Regions from separate parts of the Promicromonospora sp. NPDC050262 genome, predicted to be linked through region 2. Evidence: riboswitches for the same ligand, from Rfam matches in the RefSeq annotation. Region 2 holds a riboswitch; each other region holds the start of a gene.

Region 1 (6,575 bases), on a different contig from region 2:
AGGTCGGCCTGCCGCCGAGCGTCGGGCAGATCGAGTCGGACAACCCCGACCTGGAGTACTCGATCCACCCGATCCCCACCGAGGACGGCTCGCCGTTCACGCTGGGGGTGGCCGACCACCTCATGGCGTTCCAGAACGACGGCGACAAGCAGGAGGCCATCACCGCCTTCTTCGACTACTTCTACTCCGCCGACGTCTACGTGCCGTGGGTCCAGGCCGAGGGCTTCCTGCCTACGACCCTCTCGGGCTCGGAGCAGCTCGCCGGCGAGGAGGCGCTCGCGCCGTTCCTCGAGGTGCTGCCCGACGCGCAGTTCTACCCGAGCACCAACCCGGACTGGGCCGCGGCCGACTCCGCGTTCAAGGCGCTCTTCGGTCAGCTCGACGGGAAGAAGTCGGCGCAGGACGTCCTGACCGAGATCCAGGAACAGGTCGACGCGGGCTGACGCCCCGCACCGACCGCCGTGCCCGGCACGGCTGACCACACGCAACGCTGAACCGAAAGCACGGGGAACTTGGTGAAGGACCTGTTGAAGGCCCTGCCGTGGATCGGGCCCGCGGTCGCACTCATTGCGGCCGTGGTCCTGTTCCCGGTCGGCCTGATGTTCTGGAACTCGACACGCGACATCAGCCAGAGCGGCGTGGACGACGGGGGAGTGGGCCTCGCGAACTTCGCGACGGTCATCGGCTTCCAGTACTTCTGGCCGATCCTCGGGCGCACGGTCGTGTGGGTGGTCGTCGTCGTCGGCTGCACCCTGATCGGGTCGCTGGCGCTCGCGGCGCTGCTGAACAAGGCATTCCCCGGCCGCCGCCTGGTCCGGATGGCCGTCATCGTGCCGTGGGCCTCCAGCGTCGTCATGACGACGCTGGTGGTCCACTACGGCCTGGAGCCGTACTTCGGCATCATCAACTCGTTCCTGGTGGACGTCGGCCTGATCAGCACGCCGGAGGGCTACGGCTGGACGCGGCACCCCGGCACCGCGTTCGCGTGGGCCATGGCGGTCGCCGTGTTCGTGTCGCTGCCGTTCACCACCTACACGGTGCTCGCCGGGCTCCAGACGGTGCCCGGCGAGACCGTGGAGGCCGCGCGCATCGACGGGGCCAGCGGGGTGCGCACCTACTTCAGCGTGGTGCTGCCGCAGCTGCGGGGTGCCATCTCGGTGGCGGTGCTGATCAACATCATCAACGTGTTCAACTCGCTGCCGATCCTGCGCGTCATGACGGGGTCCATCCCCGGGTACGACGCCGACACCGTCATGACGATGATCTTCAAGTACATGCAGAACCAGCGGCAGATCGACCTGGCCAGCGCGCTGTCCGTCATCGCGTTCCTGGTGGTCATCGCCATCGTCGCCGTCTACGTGCGGGTCGTCCGCCCCCTGGAGGAGGTCTGATGACCGCGATCACCGACCCGGGGACCACCTCGCGCAGCGCGACCCGGCCGCCGTCCGACAACCGGAGGAGGGTGCGGAAGTACACGACCGACCAGGTGCCGCTCGGGTCGCTGCTGCTCCGGCTGCTGGCCGGGCTCGTGGTGCTGGTGGTCTTCCTGCTGCCGTACCTGATCATGTTCTTCGGCTCCGTGAAGACCAAGGCGGAGATCAGGTCGGTCGACCCCACCTACTTCCCCACGGAGTGGCACTGGGACAACTACGTCACGATGTGGTCCACGCCCGAGACGCCGCTGGCGCAGAACCTGATCTCCACCCTGGTGATCTCGCTGTGCGCCACGCTGCTCGTGCTGGCCGTGGCGCTGCCCGCCGCCTACTACACGGCGCGGTTCCGGTTCCAGGGCCGGCTCTTCTTCCTGTTCCTCGTGATCGTGACCCAGATGGTGCAGCCCGCCGTGCTGACGTCGGGTCTGTTCCGGCAGTTCATCGCCATCGGGATCCTCGACACGTGGGTCGCGATGATCCTGGTCAACGCCGCGTTCAACCTGTCCTTCGCGGTCTGGATCATGCACAGCTTCTTCGCGGGCATCCCCAAGGAGGTCGACGAGGCGGCGCAGCTCGACGGCGCCGGCACGTTCGCCGTCCTGACCAAGATCAACCTGCCGCTCGTCTGGCCGGGCATCGTGACGGCGGTCGTGTTCACGTTCGTCGCCTCCTGGAACGAGTTCGCGGCCTCGCTGGTGCTGCTCACCACGGCGGGCAACCAGCCGCTGTCCGTGGCGCTCACCAAGTTCGTGGGCCAGTACGAGACGTCGTGGCACTACGTGTTCGGGGTGTCCGTCGTGGCGATCGTGCCCGTGGTGATCCTGTTCATGATCATCGAGAAGCGCCTGGTGGGCGGCCTGGTGGCCGGGTCGGTGAAGTAGCGGGCGGGCCCGGTCCACACACCGTGGACCGGGCCGTCTCGACTTACGGACGAATTCTGTCCCAGTGCTGGACGGTCGCTTAGCATGGTGGCGAACCCCATCCAGAGCGGTCGAGAGTCCTGGCTCCCTGACACCGCAGCAACCTGCCGATCTCCTGCCGCGTCGCCGCGGTGCGAGGGACGCAAGGTGCTCACGCCAGGTTCGATGGAGCAGCCATGGTCGCCGAGCCGCACCCCCACCGCCCCACGGTGTCGTTCGAGCTGATGCCCCCGCGTCGGCCGAACGCCGCACCCAACTTCTGGGAGACGGCGCAGCGGCTCGTGGCGGCTCGCCCGGACTTCGTCTCCGTGACCTACGGGGCGGCCGGCGGCGACCGCGCCACCGCGCGCGAGGTGCTCGCCACGCTGCTGCGCGGCACGCCCGTGCTCCCGGTGGCCCACCTGACCTGCGTGGGCGCGTCCCAGGAGGACGTGTCCGCGGTGATCGAGGAGTTCCTCGAGGCCGGGGTGCGGTCCTTCCTCGCCCTGCGCGGCGACCCGCCGCGCGACGAGCCGGACTGGCGCCCGCCGGCCGACGGCGTGCGCTCCAGCGTGGACCTGGTGCGGCTCCTGCGGCAGGTGGACGAGCGGCGGTGCGCCGCCGACGTCAGCACGGCGCTGCGCTCGGCCGCCCGGCCGCTGGCCATCGCCGTCGCCACGTTCCCCGACGGCAACCCTGGGGCCGGCACCACGCGCGAGCAGGAGGTGCGGCGGCTGCTGGAGAAGCAGGAGGCGGGCGCGAGCTTCGCGATCACCCAGTTCTTCTACCGCGCGGACTCGTACACCGGGTTCGTCGAGGCGGCCCGGGCGGAGGGCGTCACCATCCCGATCCTCGCCGGGATCCTGCCCACCACCGAGGCCCGCCGCCTGCGCCGGGTCCAGGAGCTCACCGGGGTGGCGGCGCCTGCGGAGCTCCTGCGCGACCTCGACCGGCTCACCGCGCCCGACGGCGCCGTCGACCCCGAGGCCCAGCATGCGCACGGCATCGAGTACTCCGCGGCGCTCGCGCGCGAGGTGCTCGACGCCGGCACGCCCGGCCTGCACGTGTACACGTTCAACAAGCACCGCCCCGCCCTCGACCTCCTGGACCGCGTGGGCCTGACGGGCCGAGCGGCGGCCTGACGGATCGCCCGGACGGGGGTTGGCACTCTCGGGTGTCGAGTGCCAGAATTGAAGCGTAGCCGGGCGGCGGCCGAGGCCGTCGCCGATCGCTGCGGCCCTGGAGGGGCCAGGGCCGCATCGTCATAGGAGGTGATGCGCGATGGCTACCTACTGGGACCCGTTCCAGGAGATGGACCGGATGTTCAGCACGTTCGCCGGCAACACACGGCAGTCCGGCGCGATGCCGATGGACCTGTTCCGCACCGGTGACCACTACGTCCTCTCGATGGACCTGCCCGGTGTCGACCCCGGCACCATCGACGTCTCGGTCGAGGACCGGACGCTCACCGTCCGGGCCGAGCGCACGCAGCGTTCGGACGACGGCGCGCAGTGGCTGGTCCGCGAGCGGCCCACGGGAACGTTCGCCCGACAGCTCACGGTCGGCCGGGGCCTCGCCCTCGACCGGATCTCGGCCTCGTACGCCGACGGCGTGCTCTCGCTGACGATCCCGGTCAGCGAGGAGGCGAAGCCCCGCAAGGTCGAGGTGGCGCACACGGCCGGCTCGACCTCGATCGGGCGAGGTTCGTCCGAGAGCCGCCAGAGCATCGAGCAGTAGTCCGCTCACCGCAATGCCGGACGCCCAGGTCACCCCGGTGGCCTGGGCGTCCGGCCTCCGTGGCGGCGCCGGCATCGTACGCGGGATATGGCCTGGATGTGATGTACCCGGCGGGTCGCAGGTCGGCCGATACTACGGATGAAATCGGCTCGTACCAGCGCGATTGACCCGTGGAGGCCCCACCGTGCACGACCACGACCACAGCTCCACCGACCACGACCACTCCTCTCTCGACCGGCGTGACCTGCTCCGCGGCGCCGTCGTCCTCGGCATCGGTGCCGCGGGCGCGACGATAGCCACCGCGCCCGCCGTCGCCGCACCCGCCGCTCCTGCTGGAGCGGCCCCCGCGGCGCCTGGCAGAGCAGCCGACGCCCCGCCCTCCCTGGCGCCCGACCCCGAGGCGCCCGCCGACGCGCCGCCCGGCGCCGTGGCCGGGGTCGAGGTGGCCGCGCCGACCATCGCGAGCTGCGCCACCTGGGGCGCCGCGGCGGCCCGCGGCACCATCGACACGGTCGCCACCAACCCGAACAAGATCCTGATCCACCACACGGCGTCGGCCAACGTCACCGACTACTCGCAGGCCGCCGGGTACCAGATCGCGCGCGACATCCAGCAGTGGCACTTCGCCAACGGCTGGGTGGACACCGGGCAGCACCTCACGGTGAGCCGCGGCGGGTACGTCATGGAGGGCCGGCACGGCTCGCTGTCGCGGCTGCAGAACGGCAGCGGCACGGTCGTGGGCGCGCACGCACCCGGCCAGAACAGCCAGGCCATCGGCATCGAGAACCAGGGCACCTACACGAGCGCCACGCCGCCCGCGCAGCTCTGGAGCCGGCTGGTCGAGCTGTGCGCGTACATCTGCGACCAGTACGGCATCGCGCCGACCCAGATCTACGGGCACCGGGACTACACGGCGACGGCCTGCCCGGGCGACGTCCTCTACTCGATGCTGCCGCAGCTGCGGTCCGAGGTGGCCGCGGCCCTGGCCGGCACGAGCTGGTCGGTGATCGTCGACAACACCTCGGCGGGCTTCTCCGCCGGCTCCTCCTGGCTGACGTCGTCCTTCTCGGCCGAGCGGTACGGTGCCGACTACCGCTACGCCACGCCGGCCGAGGTCAGCGACCTGGCGACGTACTCGGCCACCATCCCGTCCAACGGCTCGTACCGGGTGGAGGCATGGTTCCCGGGGATCGCCGGCTACAACACGTCCACGCCGTTCATCGTCTACACCGGCACCGGCTCGTCGACCATCCGCGTGGACCAGTCCGCGGCCGGCGGGGCGTGGCTCTCGCTCGGCACCTACGCGATGACGGCGGGTGCCCGCACCGTCGTGGCGGTCAGCCGCTGGACACAGGGGACGGCGTACGTCGTGGCCGACGCGATCCGGATCACGCGCCTCTGACGCCGCACCCGCCTCTGACGCCGCACTCGCCCGAGTGCCAGACCCACAGGTCACCCGCGTGACCTGTGGGTCTGACACGTGCGTCAGCGGGGCGTGGGCGTCAGCGTCCGGAGCAGCTCGTCCGGCGCGGCGACGCCCACGAGCACCGACGTCGCCCGGACCTTCCGCATCACCTGCACCCGCCCCGCTACGGGCTGGGACAGCTCGATCAGCACAGCGGGCGACGTCGTCGTGCGTACCAGCGAGAGCCGGCCGGTGCTCTCGTCGAACCCGGCACCGAGCTCCAGGGGACGAGCTGCGGTGGGCCGGTACACCGCCGCGGAGACGACGTCGGGGGCCGCGACGTCGACCGCGCCGAGCCAGCCGAGCCGGAGCCGGGCCACGCCGTCGGACACGTGGTGCCGCGACCACAGGGGTGAGACGAAGAGGACCACCAGGGCGGCCGTGAGCACCCCGACGAGGAGGTCGACGGCCAGGGCCACGGGCGCGGGGAGCAGGGCGCCCGCGACGAGGTGCTGCACGAGCACCTCGATCGCGCCCAGCGCCGCCACGCCGGCGACCAGACCGAACCACGGGCCCCGCCTGCCCAGGCCCAACGCCGCGCTCACGCCGGCCTCAGTCCGCGCGCTCCTGGCCGCTCATCGCCTGGATGGACTGCATGACCTGCTCGGTCAGCTCGCGCCGCGCCTGCGCGGGCTTGGTACCGGCCGCGATCTGCCGGGAGGGGTCGATCGGTGTACCGAAGTGCAGCTCGACCCGGGCGAACCGCGGCATCTTGCCGATGGGCTTCACCTTGTCCGTGCCGAGCAGCGCCACCGGGACCACGGGGGCCTTGCCGGTCAGGGCGAGCCACGCGACGCCGGTGTGCCCCTTGTGCAGCTTGCCGTCCCGGGAACGGGTGCCTTCGGGGTAGATGCCGAACGCGCCGCCGCGCTGCAGCACCGCCAGGGCGTCCTCCAGCGAGCGCTGCCCGGCGCGAGGGTCGTCCCGCTGCACCGGGATGTCGCCCATCTTGGTGAAGAACCAGCGGGAGAGGCGGCCCTTGATGCCCTTGCCGGTCCAGTACTCGGCCTTGGCCAGGAACGCGACGTGCCGCGGCGCCAT
Region 2 (6,575 bases):
CAGCACCTTGACGTGCTCCAGCGCGCGGCCCGACGCGCGGGCCGCGGTGTGCACCCTGGCCCGGTAGTCGCGCACGCTGCGCTCCGTCAGGGGCGCGAGCGCGAGTTGGACGTCGCTGTTCGCGCCGGCGAACGCCAGCCCCCGGCCCGAGCCGCCCGGAGAGACGATCACGGGCTCGCCGTCCGCGCCGTCGGCGAACGGCAGCGCGTTGAGCGGGCCGTCGAACGCGTAGTGCTCGCCCCGGTGCCGCACCGGGCGCAGCAGGCGCCCGTCGGCGTACCGGCCCCCGGTCCGGGCGCCGCCGGGCCCGACGGCGCCCGGGTCGGCGATCAGCGCACCGTCGTCCCAGGACCGCCACAGCGAGCGGACGCCGTCGAGCCACTCCTCCGCGCGGTCGTACGCGGCGTCGTGCCCGAGCGGCGGCGCGTCCGAGAAGTGGCGCGCGCTGCCCGTGTCGGTCACCAGGTTGAGCCCGAACCGCCCGCCCGACAGGTGCTGGAGCGTCGCGAGCTGCCGCGCCCCGGTGTAGGGCAGCACGGCGGCCGGGTTGACCGTCGGCACGATACCGAGGTGCTGCGTCGCCGCGAACAGGTACGGGGCCAGCAGCAGCGGGTCGTGCTTGGGACCGCCGAACGCCTGCCGCACGCGCAGGTCGATGGTCTCGGGGCTGCCGAGCGACGGAGCGTCCTCGATGATCAGCAGGTCGACGCCCGCCTGCTCCAGGGCGCGGGCGGACTCCACGTAGAGGTCGGGCCGGGTCCAGTCGTAGTTCCAGTCCAGGTAGTCGTGGCCCCAGCCGTGCGGCCCGAAGCCGCGGGCCAGGAACCAGCCGAGGTGCTGCTGGCGGGTCATGGTGTCTCCTTGCGTGTGGTGCTGGTACCGGCGTCCGCGGGGGTGCCGGCGTCCGCCTCGGCGGCGGCGCGGGCGGACGCGAGCCCGCGGTCGAGGTCGGCGATCAGGTCGGGCAGGTCCTCGATGCCGACGGACAGCCGCAGGGTGCCCGGGTGGATGCCCGCGGCGGCCCGCTCGGCAGGGGTGCGCAGCACGTGGCTGGTGCTCGCGGGGTGCAGCACGAGCGAGCGCACGTCGCCGATGTGGGTCATGTGCGTGAAGACCTGGACGGCCTCGACCAACGCCCGTGCCGCGGGGGCGCCGCCGTGCAGCGTGAAGGTGAAGACGGAGCCCTGGCCGTCCGGCAGGTACCGCTTGGCCAGCGCGTGCGACGGGCTGGAGTCGAGCCCCGAGTAGTCCACCGACGCCACCTCCGGCCGGAACGCCAGCCAGCGCGCGACCTCCAGCGCCGCGGCGCTCTGCCGCGCCACCCGCAGCGACAGGGTCTCGATGCCCTGGCCCACGAGGAACGCGTTGAGCGGCGACGGCGTGGGGCCGAACCGCGGCGCCACGGTCTCGCGCAGGTACGCCAGGCGCGCGTTGCCGCCGTGCCGGTCGGCCACGCTCGGCCCGCCCGTGCGCGAGGGCGCGACCAGGTGCGGGTACAGCGCGCCCGAGGCCCGCGCGTCGAACGTCCCGGAGTCGACGACGACGCCGCCCAGCACCGAGCCGTGCCCCGCGAGGAACTTGCTGGCGGAGTGCACCACGACGTCGGCGCCGTGCTCGACGGGCCGCAGCAGGTAGGGCGTGGCCAGGGTGTTGTCCACGACGAGCACCAACCCGTGGGCGTGCGCGACGTCGGCCACGGCCGCGAGGTCGGGCAGGTCGTTGCGCGCGTTCGGGATGGACTCCAGGAACAGCACGCGCGTCTCGGGGCGGATCGCGCGCTCCCAGGCGGCCGGGTCGGCGGCGTCGTCCACGAAGTCGGCCTCGATGCCGAGGCGCGGCAGGTTCTCCAGGAGCAGACCGCGCGTGCCCTCGTAGATGCTGGACGCGGCGAGCACGCGCTGCCCGGCCTCGACCAGGCCGAGCAGGGCGACCGTGACGGCCGCCTGCCCGCTGGCCAGGAACAGGGCGTCGGAACCGCCCTCCAGGGCGGCTATCCGCTGCTCGACGGCGGCCGTGGTCGGGTTGCCGGTACGCGTGTAGGCGAAGCCCTCGCCGGCGCCGAAGTGCCCGGCCGCCTGCTCCCACTCCTCGAACTCGAACCCGGCGGTCAGGTAGACGGGCGTGGCACGCGGGACCACGCGGGCCGACGGCGCGGCGTCGGGCGCCCCGGTGGCGCGCCCGGCGTCGTCCCGTCCCGCGCTGCGCGCGTGCACCTGCCGGGTGGCGAAGCCGGTCATGGCGCCGCGCTCGGCTCGGCCTCCGTCGCGGGCAGCCCGGCCTCCTTCCAGGCGGGGAACCCGCCGTCGACGTGCGAGACGTCGGTGTAGCCGCGGGCCGCGAGCGCCTCCGCGACCGGGCCGGAGCCGTTGATCGAGCCGCACACGATCACGACGGGAGTGTCGAGGGTGATCGCGGGGTTGTCGGACGGCCCGAACAGCGCGTCCAGGTTGTCGCGGTCCGCGAGCGTGGCGCCCGGGATCTCGCCCGCCGAGGCCCGGCCCGCGGCCGAGCGGACGTCGATCAGCAGGGCGCCGCCGGCGACCTTGGCGCCCGCGGCGTCGGGGGTCTGCAGCTCAGGGGTGGTCATGATGGTCTCCTCCACGATGGGTCGTCTGGTGCGGGTGCCGGGTGTTCGCCGGCGCGGTCGTCAGGCGCTCAGCAGCCGGCCCGTGGGCAGCACCCGCTCGGCCGCCTCGACGTCGGACAGCCCGAGCGAGCCGCGCAGCGTGGTCGCCGTCCGCTCCGTGCGGAACAGGCCCGCCTGCTGGAGCGCGGGGACCAGGTGGTCGGTGATCGCGTCGAGGTCGGAGCTGAGCGAGGACGGCCGCAGCAGGAACCCGTCGACGGCGCCGACGGTGGTCCAGTCGGCGATCAGGGTGGCGAGCTCGTCCGGCGTGTCTGCGACGACCAGCCCGTCGCCCATGGCCGCCGTGCCCTCCAGCGCCTCGACGAGCTCCAGCCGGGCCCGGGCGCTGGCCCGCTCCGCCGCGAGCACCACGTAGACCTCGGCGAGCACGCGCAGCTCCTCGGGGTCGCGCCCGGCGGACAGCGCGGCATCCCGCACGAGCCGGCGCAGCCGCACCGCGTGCGCGGCGTCGGTGACGGTGATCCGCGCGACGTCGGCGGTGCGGCCGGCCAGCGCCGCGCTGGCCTCGGAACGCACCCGCACGACGACCGGCGGGGGCACCTGTGGCAGCGCGTCGCCGCCGCCGGCCGGGCGGCCGCGGACGGCGAACCGGATGCCGTCGTGGTCCACCCGGAACCGGCCCTCGGCGTCGAGCTCGACCGCGCCCGCCCCGCTGCCGGGCCGGCCCGTCCACACCTGCGTCACCGACCGGATGCCCAGCTCGACGCGCGCCGCCCAGGCCTCGTCGGGCTCGGGGAGCGTGCCCTGCCGCACGGCCTGCCAGCCGGCCCGGCCGCTGCTCGCGCGGTCGATGCTGCTCAGCGCGACGGCGGCGTGGGCCGCCTCGACGTGCACCGTGTCGACGGCGGCGACCAGCCCGATCCCCGCGGTGACCCGGGCGGCCCGGGCCGCGGCGACGGCCGTGTCCAGCCGTCCGGTGACCTGGCTGCGGCCGGGGTGGAGCAGAAAGCCCTCGTCGAGGCTGACGAAGTCGAGCAGTCCACGGTCGGCGGTCCGCATGAGGTGGAGGAACCGCTCGCCGTCGAACGGGCGCGGCGCGACCGGGCCGCGGGCCCGGTGGGCGCCCGGGCGGGCGCCGGCGGAGGTGAGGTCCACGCCGAGCACGACGGGACGGGTGGAGAGGGCGGTCGAGGAGAGGGACGTGGGCTGCGACGGGTACGGCACGGCGGTGCTCCGTTCGGGCTGCGGCGGCGCGACGGCGCCCGGAGGACCCGGCCGCCGCGCGCAGGTGCACGACGGCGTCCAGGGGTCACCCGGGAGCGTGGCTGCCGGAGGGCAGGAGTGAGACGTCCGGTCAGGGACGTGAGGGCCGGTTACGGCCGGGGCTCGGCGTGCGACGCCGAGAGGAGTTCCGGACGGCGGACCGGTGGCTGGCTGCGGCCGGTCGGCGCGTCGGGGCTGTCGCGGTCAGGTTGTCGCGATCAGCCTGTCGCCGTCAGCGACAGGAACAGTGACAACACATCTCCTCGCGCGGGGCAGCACCAGCCCGCGCGGAGACGTTCCGGGACGGCAGGGACACGTGGACGGCGGGGGCAGCGCTCCGGGTCATCGTCGTTCTCCTCACCTGCTCGCCCATCGGCGAGCGACGCGTGTTGTCATCCGCCGGCGGCGGTGGACCTGGTCCTCACCCGGGGCACCCACCCGCGCGGGGGGTTGCCGTCCGACCAGCCGGGGCTTCGCGTCGGAACTCATGACCTGTCGAGGCTTTCTACATCTCTCCGATCGGATAAGTGCGGTTGGTCTCGATGTCACAGAAGATACGAATGGAACCCATAGAAGTCAATGATCCTTGCCCAGATCTCACATCCCGGGACCACGGTCTCGCCAAGGCCCTGGGGGCGCGGCCAGGAGCCGCCGTCCCGGACGCTGCGCGACCGGCACGAGGGAGGTGCGCTTCTACCCCGTCTTCGGGCCCGGAATCCGGCTGATTCCGGGCCCGATGACGGGGTAGAAGCGCACCTTCGAGGGCTGCCGTTCGCAGCGCCGGCGCCTGGACGTGCGGGTCAGCCCAGGAGGAGCTCGATCTGGGCGAGGGCACCGGGTCCGGCCAGCTCCAGGCGGAGGTCCGCGAGCGGCACGGGCTCGTCGAGCACGAAGGGGCGGAGCTGGCTCGGCCAGCGCCACTCCTCGCCGGACCGCTCGTCCAGCACCCGCCCGTCGCCCCCGACCAGGCGCCAGGCCGACGGCGGTCCGGACGCCGCCTCGACGGACGACGACTCGGCCGACGGGCCCGAGACCAGCGTGTAGGCGCGCAGCACGGCCCCCGCCGGGACCTCAGCGGCGGGCGCCCAGTCGAGCGTGCCGTCCACCACGGCCGACGTCGTCAGGTCGCCGTCGGTCAGGTGCGGCAGCGCACCCTCGGCACCGCGCCAGGCGCCGTCGGCGCGCCGCCACGGCCGGTCGGAAGCCAACCCGGCACCGCCCTCAGCGGCACGAGCACCAGCCTCGTCGCCGTCCGCCGGCACGCCCCACCGGGTCGGGGTCTCCGACAGCGCGAACCGCAGGGTCGCTCCCCCGACGAGGTCACCGTTGTCGATCGACGGCGTCGTGACCGCCCGCGCCGCGGCCACGTCGACACCAGCCGCGCCGTCACCACCAGCCACGTCCAGCCCCGCCACGTACTGCCGCCCGGCCGCTCCCGGTGCCTCGATCACGAGGTCGCCGTCAGGCCGGTGCACCACCGCCCGCTCGAACAGCGGTGACGTGACCGCCCACCGCGGCGAGCCGATCTCCAGCGGGTACAGCCCGAGCGCGGCCAGCACGTACCAGGCCGACATCTCGCCGTTGTCCTCGTCGCCGTGGTAGCCCTGCCCGATGTCGTTGCCGGTCCACAGGCGCGTCAGGATCTCGCGCACGACCTCCTGGGTGCGGTCCGGCCGCCCGGCGACCGACCACGTCCAGGCGATGTGGTGCGACACCTGGTTCGACTGCCCGAGCTGGCCCAGGCGCACGTCACGCGCCTCGAACATCTCGTGGATCGCGGACCCGTAGCTCCCCGGCTTGTCCGCCCGCTCCGGCGCGGCGAAGAACCGCTCCAGCAGCCGCTCCAGGCCGGCACGGCCGCCGTGCAGGGCGGCCAGCCCCGCGCCGTCGTGCACGGGGTGGAACAGGAAGTTCCAGGCGTCGGACTCGGTGTAGTCGCCGCCCCACGCGTCCGGGTCGAACGGGGCCGGGTCGAGCTCGCCGTCCCGGGCGCGCCCCCGGAAGAACCCCGTGCCGGCGTCGAAGAGGTGCACGTAGCCGAGCGCGCTCTGCCGCAGGTAGGCGGCCTCGTCGCGCAGGGCACGGCGGCGTCCCTCCGGGGTCCCGGGCGCGTCCGCGAGCGCCTGCGCCATCCGCGCCAGCCCGGCGTCGTTGATGTAGCCCTCCAGGCTCCACGACACCGACTCCTCGACGTCGCGCGGCACCCAGCCGTGGGTGAGCGCGAACTCCTGGCCCTTGCGCCCCACACCGGACCGGGTAGGCAGCGCCGTGGCGTTGCGCAGCCCGGCGTCGTAGGTGGCCAGCGGATCGGGCAGGTCCACGCCGCGCAGGTACAGGTCGGCGAAGGCGACGTCGGACGACGTGCCCGTCATCAGGTCGGCGTACCCCGGCGACGACCAGCGGGCGACCCAGCCGCCCTCGCGGTACTGCTGCACGAACCCGTCGGCGAGCCGTGCCGCGACCTCCGGGTACAGCAGGGCGTACGCGGGCCAGCAGGTGCGGTAGGTGTCCCAGAACCCGTGGTTCACGAACATCTCGCCGGGCACCACCGGGGCGCCGTCGAGCACGGGCGAGGCGTGCACGGGCGCGCCGTCGGCCCCGACCTCCGTGTACGACGACGGGTACAGGTTGAGCCGGTACAGGTTCGAGTAGAGCGTGACCCGCTGCTCCTCGGCGGCGCCCTCGACGTCGAGCACGCCGAGCCGCTCCTCCCACTGCGCGCGGG
Region 3 (6,575 bases), on a different contig from region 2:
CGCTGGACGGCCTGGCTCGTCGCGCTCCTGGCGTCCGTGATCCCCGTCGCGTCCGAGCTGCTGGACACGCCGCGCTGGGTCGCGTTCGTCCTGGTGGGGCTGGTCCTCACCGGCATCGGCCTGGCCCGCGGACGCCGTGCGACGTGGCCGCAGGCCGTCGCGATGGCGGGCTTCTTCGGCGTCGCGACGGTGGCCCTGTTCCTGGAGCCGCGGCTCGGGCTGGCCCTCGCGGGCCTCGCCCTCGCCGCGCACGCCGGGTGGGACGTGGTGCACTACCGCCGTGACGTCGTGGTCAACCGGTCGCTCGCGCTGTGGTGCATCGGCCTGGACCTCACGATGGGCGGCATCTGCGTGGCCCTCGCCCTCTAGCTGTCAGACGTACAGGTCACCCGGGTGACCTGTCCGTCGGACACGTCAGTCCTCGTCCGGGAGGCAGCCGAAGGCCTCGTCGAAGCCCAGGGCGGCCGTGGCCAGCAGGCCCGCGAGACCGGAGCCCTCGGGCACCGGACGCGGGTCGTCGGTCACGACCCACAGCCCGTCGACCACGTCGTACCCGGCCTGCGGACCCTCCTCGACCAGGCGGCCGACGGCGGCGATCAAGCGCTCGACCTCCTCGCCCGCGGTGCCGACGCCCACCGAGGCGCGCACCGCTCCGGCGTCGAACCCGAGCCGGCCGAGCAGCGGGTGCGCGCAGAAGCGGCCGTCCCGGACGCCGATGCCGTGCTCCGCGGACAGGTATGCGGCGACGAGGCCCGGGTCGTACCCGGTCACGGTGAAGGTCACCACGCCCACGGGGTCGACGGCGTCGGCCCAGACCCGCACGACCTCGACACGGTCGATCGCCTCGAGCCCCGACACGAGCCGGCGGCGCAGGGTGTTCTCGTGGGCCACGACCTCGGCGGCGTCGAGCGCCGCCAGCTCCTCGCAGGCCGCCGCGAGCGCCACCGCGCCGATCACGTTGGGGGAGCCTGCCTCGTGGCGGGCGGGCCCCTCGTGCCAGTCGGTGCCGCCCACCCGCACGCGCCGGACGGCGCCGCCGCCCGCGAGGTAGGGCGTACCCGCGTCGAGCCAGTCGCGGCGGCCCACCAGCACACCAGCGCCGAACGGGGCGTAGGTCTTGTGGCCGGAGAAGGCGAGGTAGTCCACGCCGGTGGACTCCAGCGAGATGCGGCGGTGCGGCACGAGCTGGGCGCCGTCGAGCGCCACGCGCGCCCCGAACTCGTGGGCCACGGCGACGATCTCGGCGATCGGGAGGGACTCGCCGGTCACGTTCGAGGCGCCGGTCAGGGCCACGAGGGCGAACGGATGGTCCGCGGCGGCGTCGGCCAGCTCCTCCCGGATCTGGGCGACGGTCTCGGCCACGGTGGCACCGCCGGTCAGCACGGTCGCGCCGGTGGTGCGCTGCCAGGGCAGCAGGTTCGCGTGGTGCTCCACGTCGAGCACCAGCACGCGGCCGGGCTCGCCGTCGGGCTGCGCGGGGACGCAGCCGGCGAGGAGGTTGAGGGAGTCGGTGGTGTTCCGCGTGATGATCGTCAGGTCGTCCTCGCGGGCGCCGACGAACGCGCCGACGGTGCGGCGCGCGGTCTCGTAGAGCGCAGTGCTCACCTGGGAGAGGTAGCCCGCACCGCGGTGCACGCTGGCGTACAGGGGCAGCACCTGGGTGACACGGTCGGCGACGGCCTGCAGGGCCGGGGCGGACGCGGCGACGTCGAGGTTCGCGTACGAGACCCGCGTGCCGTCCACGAGCGGGACGAGCGTGCCGCCGCCGACGACAGGGCGCAGCGGGGCGAGGTCGGTCACCGCGGTGGCACGGCTGAGGGTGGGAGCAGACATGGCGTCCTCCAGCACAGTCCTGGGGGAGGTTCCCCCGCGCTTGCCGCACGCGGGCTGCGCGCGGCCTGGTCGTCACCCGGGGCACCCCACCGCGGAGGGAGGGTTGCCGGCCAGCGAGCCGGGGCTTGACGCTGGCGCTCATGACCTGCGGCCATCCTGTGCTGCGGGCAAAACTCCTGTCAACGCACGTCTCAGATGCTGGTCCCACGATCCGGTCGGGTCGCGCGAGTCGCGAGGCCGGCGACGCGGGCGGCGTCCGAGCGGTACATGGCGGCGTGGTCGCGCAGCTCGGCGGGCCCGCCGTCGTCGGCCCTGGCCTCGCTGAACGCGGCGAGCTCCGTGAGTCGCTCCGCCATCGCGCGGAGCACGTCCGCACTCGACCAGCCGGCCCCGTACGCGGCGACCAGCGTGTCCAGCCGGGCCGGCGGGTCCAGGTGCCCGACGTCGTAGGCCACCCCGGCGAACGCGTCGCCCGCGAACGGGGCCATGCGGTACGCGGTGTACGCCACGTCCCACACGCGAGGCCCGGGCGACGCCGTGTCCACGTCGATGAGCCCGACGAGCCGGCCCGCGCGGAACACCATGTTGTACGGCGCGGCGTCGTTGTGGCAGATCACCTCGGCCGGCTCGCGGGCGGGCAGCCGCCAGACGGCGTCCGGCAGGTCGAGGTCGAGGGACGCGTCGTGGAGCCGGCGCAGGAGGCGCCCGGCGTCGCGCAGGTTCCGCTCGGACCAGAGCCACTCCGGGGCCGGCCAGCCCGGGACGTCGCCAGGGAGGAACGAGACGACCTCGCGCCCCCGCTCGTCGAGCCCGAAGGGCTCAGGCACCTCCGTGATGCCCCGGCCCCGCACGTGGCGCAGGTACTCGTGGACCGTGGGCGTCCACGGCCCGGCGGTCCGCAGCACCGTGTGTCGCCCACGCGCACCACCGCGTTCATGTTGCCGCCGGTCAGCGGCTCCTCGTGCCCTGGCATCGCCGCCACCGTACCGAAAAGCGGTTTCCCGACCAGATTGGTCGGATTGCCTGTCGAGACACTGTTCCACCCACCGGACACCATGTCGTAGGGTTGGCAACGACCATCCCGAGCGGCCGAGTGACGTGGCACGACGACGCCGCAGCAACCCAGCGTTCCCCGCAGCCGCGGAGAACGGACGAGGGTGCTACCGCCACGACCGATGGAGGAGCATCATGAGCGACCCCGCGCGCGTCGAAGCACGACCGGCCGACGGCTACGCCGGCGACATCACGCCCCAGCAGGCCTGGGACCTGCTCTCCGGTGACCCGGACGCCACGCTCGTGGACGTCCGTACCGAGGGCGAGTGGCGCACGATCGGCATCCCGGACACGGCATCGCTGGAGAAGCAGCCCGTGTTCACCGAGTGGGTGCAGGCCGGCGGCGTGCCCAACCCGCGGTTCCTGGAGGAGCTCCGGGCGGCCGGCGTCTCCGGCGGGCCCATCGTCTTCCTGTGCCGCTCCGGCCAGCGCTCGATCGCGGCGGCGCGGCTCGCCACGGCGTCGGGCATCGCGCCGTCGTACAACGTGCTGGAGGGTTTCGAGGGTGCGCCCGGGGCCGACGGTGTCCGCGACCAGCAGGGCTGGAAGGTCGCCGGGCTGCCGTGGACGGCGGGCCCCGCGTGACCGTCACCGGCGCGTTCCCGCCGGACGCGAACCCCGGTGGTTCCGGCCGCAAGCCGCTTCCCGACGGCGTCCGCCCGGCGACGCTCGCCGTGCGCGGCGGCCACCAGCGCAGCGAGTTCCAGGAGACCAGCGAGGCGCTGTTCCTCACGCAGGGCTACGTCTACGACAACGCCGCGGAGGCCGAGGCCGCGTTCAAGGGCGACGTCGACCGGTTCGTCTACTCGCGCTACGGCAACCCGACGGTGCACACCTTCGAGGAGCGGCTGCGCCAGCTCGAGGGTGCCGACGCCTGCTACGCGACCGCGACCGGCATGTCCGCGGTGTTCACGTCGCTGGCCGCGCTCGTGGAGTCGGGCTCCCGGATCGTGGCCGCCCGGGCGCTGTTCGGGTCCTCGGTGGTGATCTTCGAGGAGATCTTCAAGAAGTGGGGTGTGCGCACCGACTACGTGGACGGGCACGTGCTGTCCCAGTGGGAGGAGGCGCTCTCGACACCCGCGGACGTGGTGTTCTTCGAGACGCCGTCGAACCCGATGCAGGACATCGTGGACGTCCGCGCCGTCGTGGACCTGGCGCACTCCGCCGGGGCGACGGTGGTGCTCGACAACGTGTTCGCCACCCCGCTGCTGCAGAAGCCGCTGGAGCTGGGTGCCGACGTGGTCGTCTACTCGGCGACCAAGCACATCGACGGGCAGGGGCGCGTGCTGGGCGGCGCGATACTCGGTTCCACGGAGTACATCACCGGCCCCGTGCAGACGTTCATCCGCAACACCGGGCCGTCGCTGGCGCCGTTCAACGCGTGGACCCTGCTCAAGGGCCTGGAGACGCTGCCGGTGCGCGTGGCGGCCCAGAGCGCGAGCGCCCTCGCCGTGGCGCGCGCCCTGGAGGAGCTGCCCGCGGTGGGCACCGTGCGCTACCCGTTCCTCGACTCCCACCCGCAGGCCGACCTGGCGCGGTCCCAGATGAGCGGCGGCGGCACGGTCGTGACGTTCGACCTGGCGGTCCCCGGGGGCACGGACGACGACGCCGCGAAGCGGCACACGTTCGCGTTCCTCGACGCCCTGCGGCTGGTCGACATCTCGAACAACCTCGGCGACGCGAAGTCCCTGATCACCCACCCCGCGACGACCACGCACCGCAAGCTGGGCGCGCCGGGCCGGGCCGCCGTCGGCATCGCGGAGACGACGGTCCGCCTCTCGGTGGGCCTGGAGGACGTCCAGGACATCATCGAGGACGTCACCCAGGCCCTGTCCGCGGCAGGGTAGGCCGTCGAGATCTGGCGGCTGCGCCGAGATCTGGCGGCGCGCCGCCAGATCTCGGCGCGACCACCAGATCTCAGCGCCTCGTCAGCGACCGGCCCGGGTGAGGATCCGGGCCGCCAGGGACTCGTGGCCCTCCAGGAGCGCCACGTCCGACGTCGCGATCGCCTTCGATGCCGCCGGCGGGACGCCGGTGGCCGGGTCGAGCACCGCGTCCTGCAGCTCGAGCCGCTGCTCGTCGAGGTGCGACGTGCGGCCGCCCGTCGACAGGCCCCAGCCGAACGGGAACAGCGGGTCGTAGTCCCGGTCGCCCACGTTCACCACCGGGTCGTCGGCCGACCGCGGCCACGAGACCGACAGCCTGCCGGTGAACTGCCGTTCGCCGAACAACACGTCCGCGACGCCGGCGCCCTCCGTGCCCGGCAGCCACGACGCGACCAGCGCGTCGATCGACCGGAGCTGGTCGGTGAGCACCTGCGGCCGCCCCGAGACCACCAGGACCACGCAGGTCCGGATCTCGGCACAGACCTTCTCCACGACCGCGGCGTCGCCGGGCTGCAGCGACATCGACTTCTCCTCGCGGGGGACCCCGCCGTCGGCCGGGTCCCAGGCCCACTCGGGCCCGCCGACGTCGCCGAACCCCTCGGCGTACGGCGTCTCGCCGACGACGACGACGCCGACGTCGGCGCCGTCGGTCGGCGCGGAGGCGTCCTCGCTGAACGTGACGTCGTCGGCCGCCGCCTGGATGCCCTCCAGGATCGTGGTGCCCGCCGTGACGTCGCCCGAGAACCCCTGCCACGTGCCGGTCCAGCCGCCGGCCTGGTTGCCCAGGTCGTCGGCGTTGCGGCCCGCGACGTAGATGCTCTCGTCGTCGTCCAGCGGCAGGGCGCGGTGGCTGTTCTTGAGCAGCACCTGCGACTCGGCGACGGCCTTGCGGGCGATCGCCCGGTGCTCCGCCGAACCGATGTCGTCGGCGTTGGACCGGTCCGCGAACGGCTCCTCGAACAGACCCAGCTCGAACTTGGCGGCGAGGATCCTGGACACGGCGTCGTTGATGCGCTTCTCGCCGACCTGCCCGTCCTGGACCGCGGCGAGCAGCCGCGTGTGGAACCGCTCGAACTGCGACGGCTCCATGAACATGTCGATGCCCGCGTTGACGCCGGTGACGATCTGGCCGGTGGTCGGGGAGTCGGCCGCGAGCGGCGGGATCTGGTGGATCCCCTGCCAGTCGCTGATCACGAAGCCGTCGAACCCCTGCTTCTGCTTGAGCCACCCGGTGACCAGCTCGCGGTTCGCATGCATCTTCACGGGGTTGCCGAGGCCGTCGTCGGTCCAGTCGATGCTGGAGAAGCTCGGCATGACCGAGCCGACGCCGGCCTTGAGCGCCGCCACGTACGGCGGCAGGTCCACCTGCTCGACGTGCCGCCGGCTCTGCTCGGTGATGCCCTGGTCGATCGTGTAGTCGCCCTCGCCGGTGCCGAAGGTGGTGTCGCCGTCGCCCGCGAAGTGCTTGGCGGTCGCGAGCACCGACGTGCTGCTGTCCAGGTCCTTGCCCTGGAAGCCGGTCACGGCGGCCGCGCCGAGCACGCTCGCGAGCGCGGGGTGCTCCCCGAAGGACTCGTACGTGCGGCCCCAGCGGTCGTCACGCACCACGCACACGCAGGGCGCGAACGTCCACGGGATGCCGGTCGCGCGCGTCTCGGACGCGACCATGCGCTCGGCCCGCGCGACCAGCAGGGGGTCGCGCGTGGCGCCGAGCCCGATGTTGTGCGGCAGGATCGTCGCGCCGTTCAGGTTGCCGTGCCCGTGCACGGAGTCGACGCCGTAGATCAGCGGGATCTGCAGCCG

What was found. Region 2 has a riboswitch for S-adenosylmethionine ahead of AB0I29_RS19310 (LLM class flavin-dependent oxidoreductase). Riboswitches for the same ligand answer to the same signal wherever they lie in the genome.
Region 1: linked by a shared signal. The riboswitch ahead of AB0I29_RS16110 (methylenetetrahydrofolate reductase) and the one ahead of AB0I29_RS19310 (LLM class flavin-dependent oxidoreductase) in region 2 are both predicted to bind S-adenosylmethionine.
Region 3: linked by a shared signal. The riboswitch ahead of AB0I29_RS24740 (aminotransferase class V-fold PLP-dependent enzyme) and the one ahead of AB0I29_RS19310 (LLM class flavin-dependent oxidoreductase) in region 2 are both predicted to bind S-adenosylmethionine.

What each region holds. Positions count from the first base shown of each region.
Region 1 covers NZ_JBFAKX010000010.1:20,826-27,400, reverse strand. The annotation lists gene AB0I29_RS16125 (extracellular solute-binding protein) at 1-443, shown strand, start outside; gene AB0I29_RS16120 (sugar ABC transporter permease) at 516-1,391, shown strand; gene AB0I29_RS16115 (carbohydrate ABC transporter permease) at 1,391-2,314, shown strand; SAM riboswitch class I at 2,409-2,525, shown strand; gene AB0I29_RS16110 (methylenetetrahydrofolate reductase) at 2,530-3,474, shown strand; gene AB0I29_RS16105 (Hsp20/alpha crystallin family protein) at 3,614-4,069, shown strand; gene AB0I29_RS16100 (N-acetylmuramoyl-L-alanine amidase) at 4,254-5,471, shown strand; gene AB0I29_RS16095 (hypothetical protein) at 5,555-6,079, opposite strand; gene AB0I29_RS16090 (lysophospholipid acyltransferase family protein) at 6,087-6,575, opposite strand, start outside.
Region 2 covers NZ_JBFAKX010000013.1:84,613-91,187, forward strand. The annotation lists gene AB0I29_RS19295 (LLM class flavin-dependent oxidoreductase) at 1-852, opposite strand, end outside; gene AB0I29_RS19300 (aminotransferase class I/II-fold pyridoxal phosphate-dependent enzyme) at 849-2,237, opposite strand; gene AB0I29_RS19305 (rhodanese-like domain-containing protein) at 2,234-2,587, opposite strand; gene AB0I29_RS19310 (LLM class flavin-dependent oxidoreductase) at 2,648-3,811, opposite strand; SAM riboswitch class IV at 4,232-4,343, opposite strand; gene AB0I29_RS19315 (GH92 family glycosyl hydrolase) at 4,651-6,575, opposite strand, start outside.
Region 3 covers NZ_JBFAKX010000023.1:75,533-82,107, forward strand. The annotation lists gene AB0I29_RS24735 (hypothetical protein) at 1-369, shown strand, start outside; gene AB0I29_RS24740 (aminotransferase class V-fold PLP-dependent enzyme) at 415-1,833, opposite strand; SAM riboswitch class IV at 1,865-1,979, opposite strand; gene AB0I29_RS24745 (aminoglycoside phosphotransferase family protein) at 2,025-2,738, opposite strand; gene AB0I29_RS24750 (rhodanese-like domain-containing protein) at 3,022-3,471, shown strand; gene AB0I29_RS24755 (O-succinylhomoserine sulfhydrylase) at 3,468-4,733, shown strand; gene AB0I29_RS24760 (glycoside hydrolase family 3 N-terminal domain-containing protein) at 4,815-6,575, opposite strand, start outside.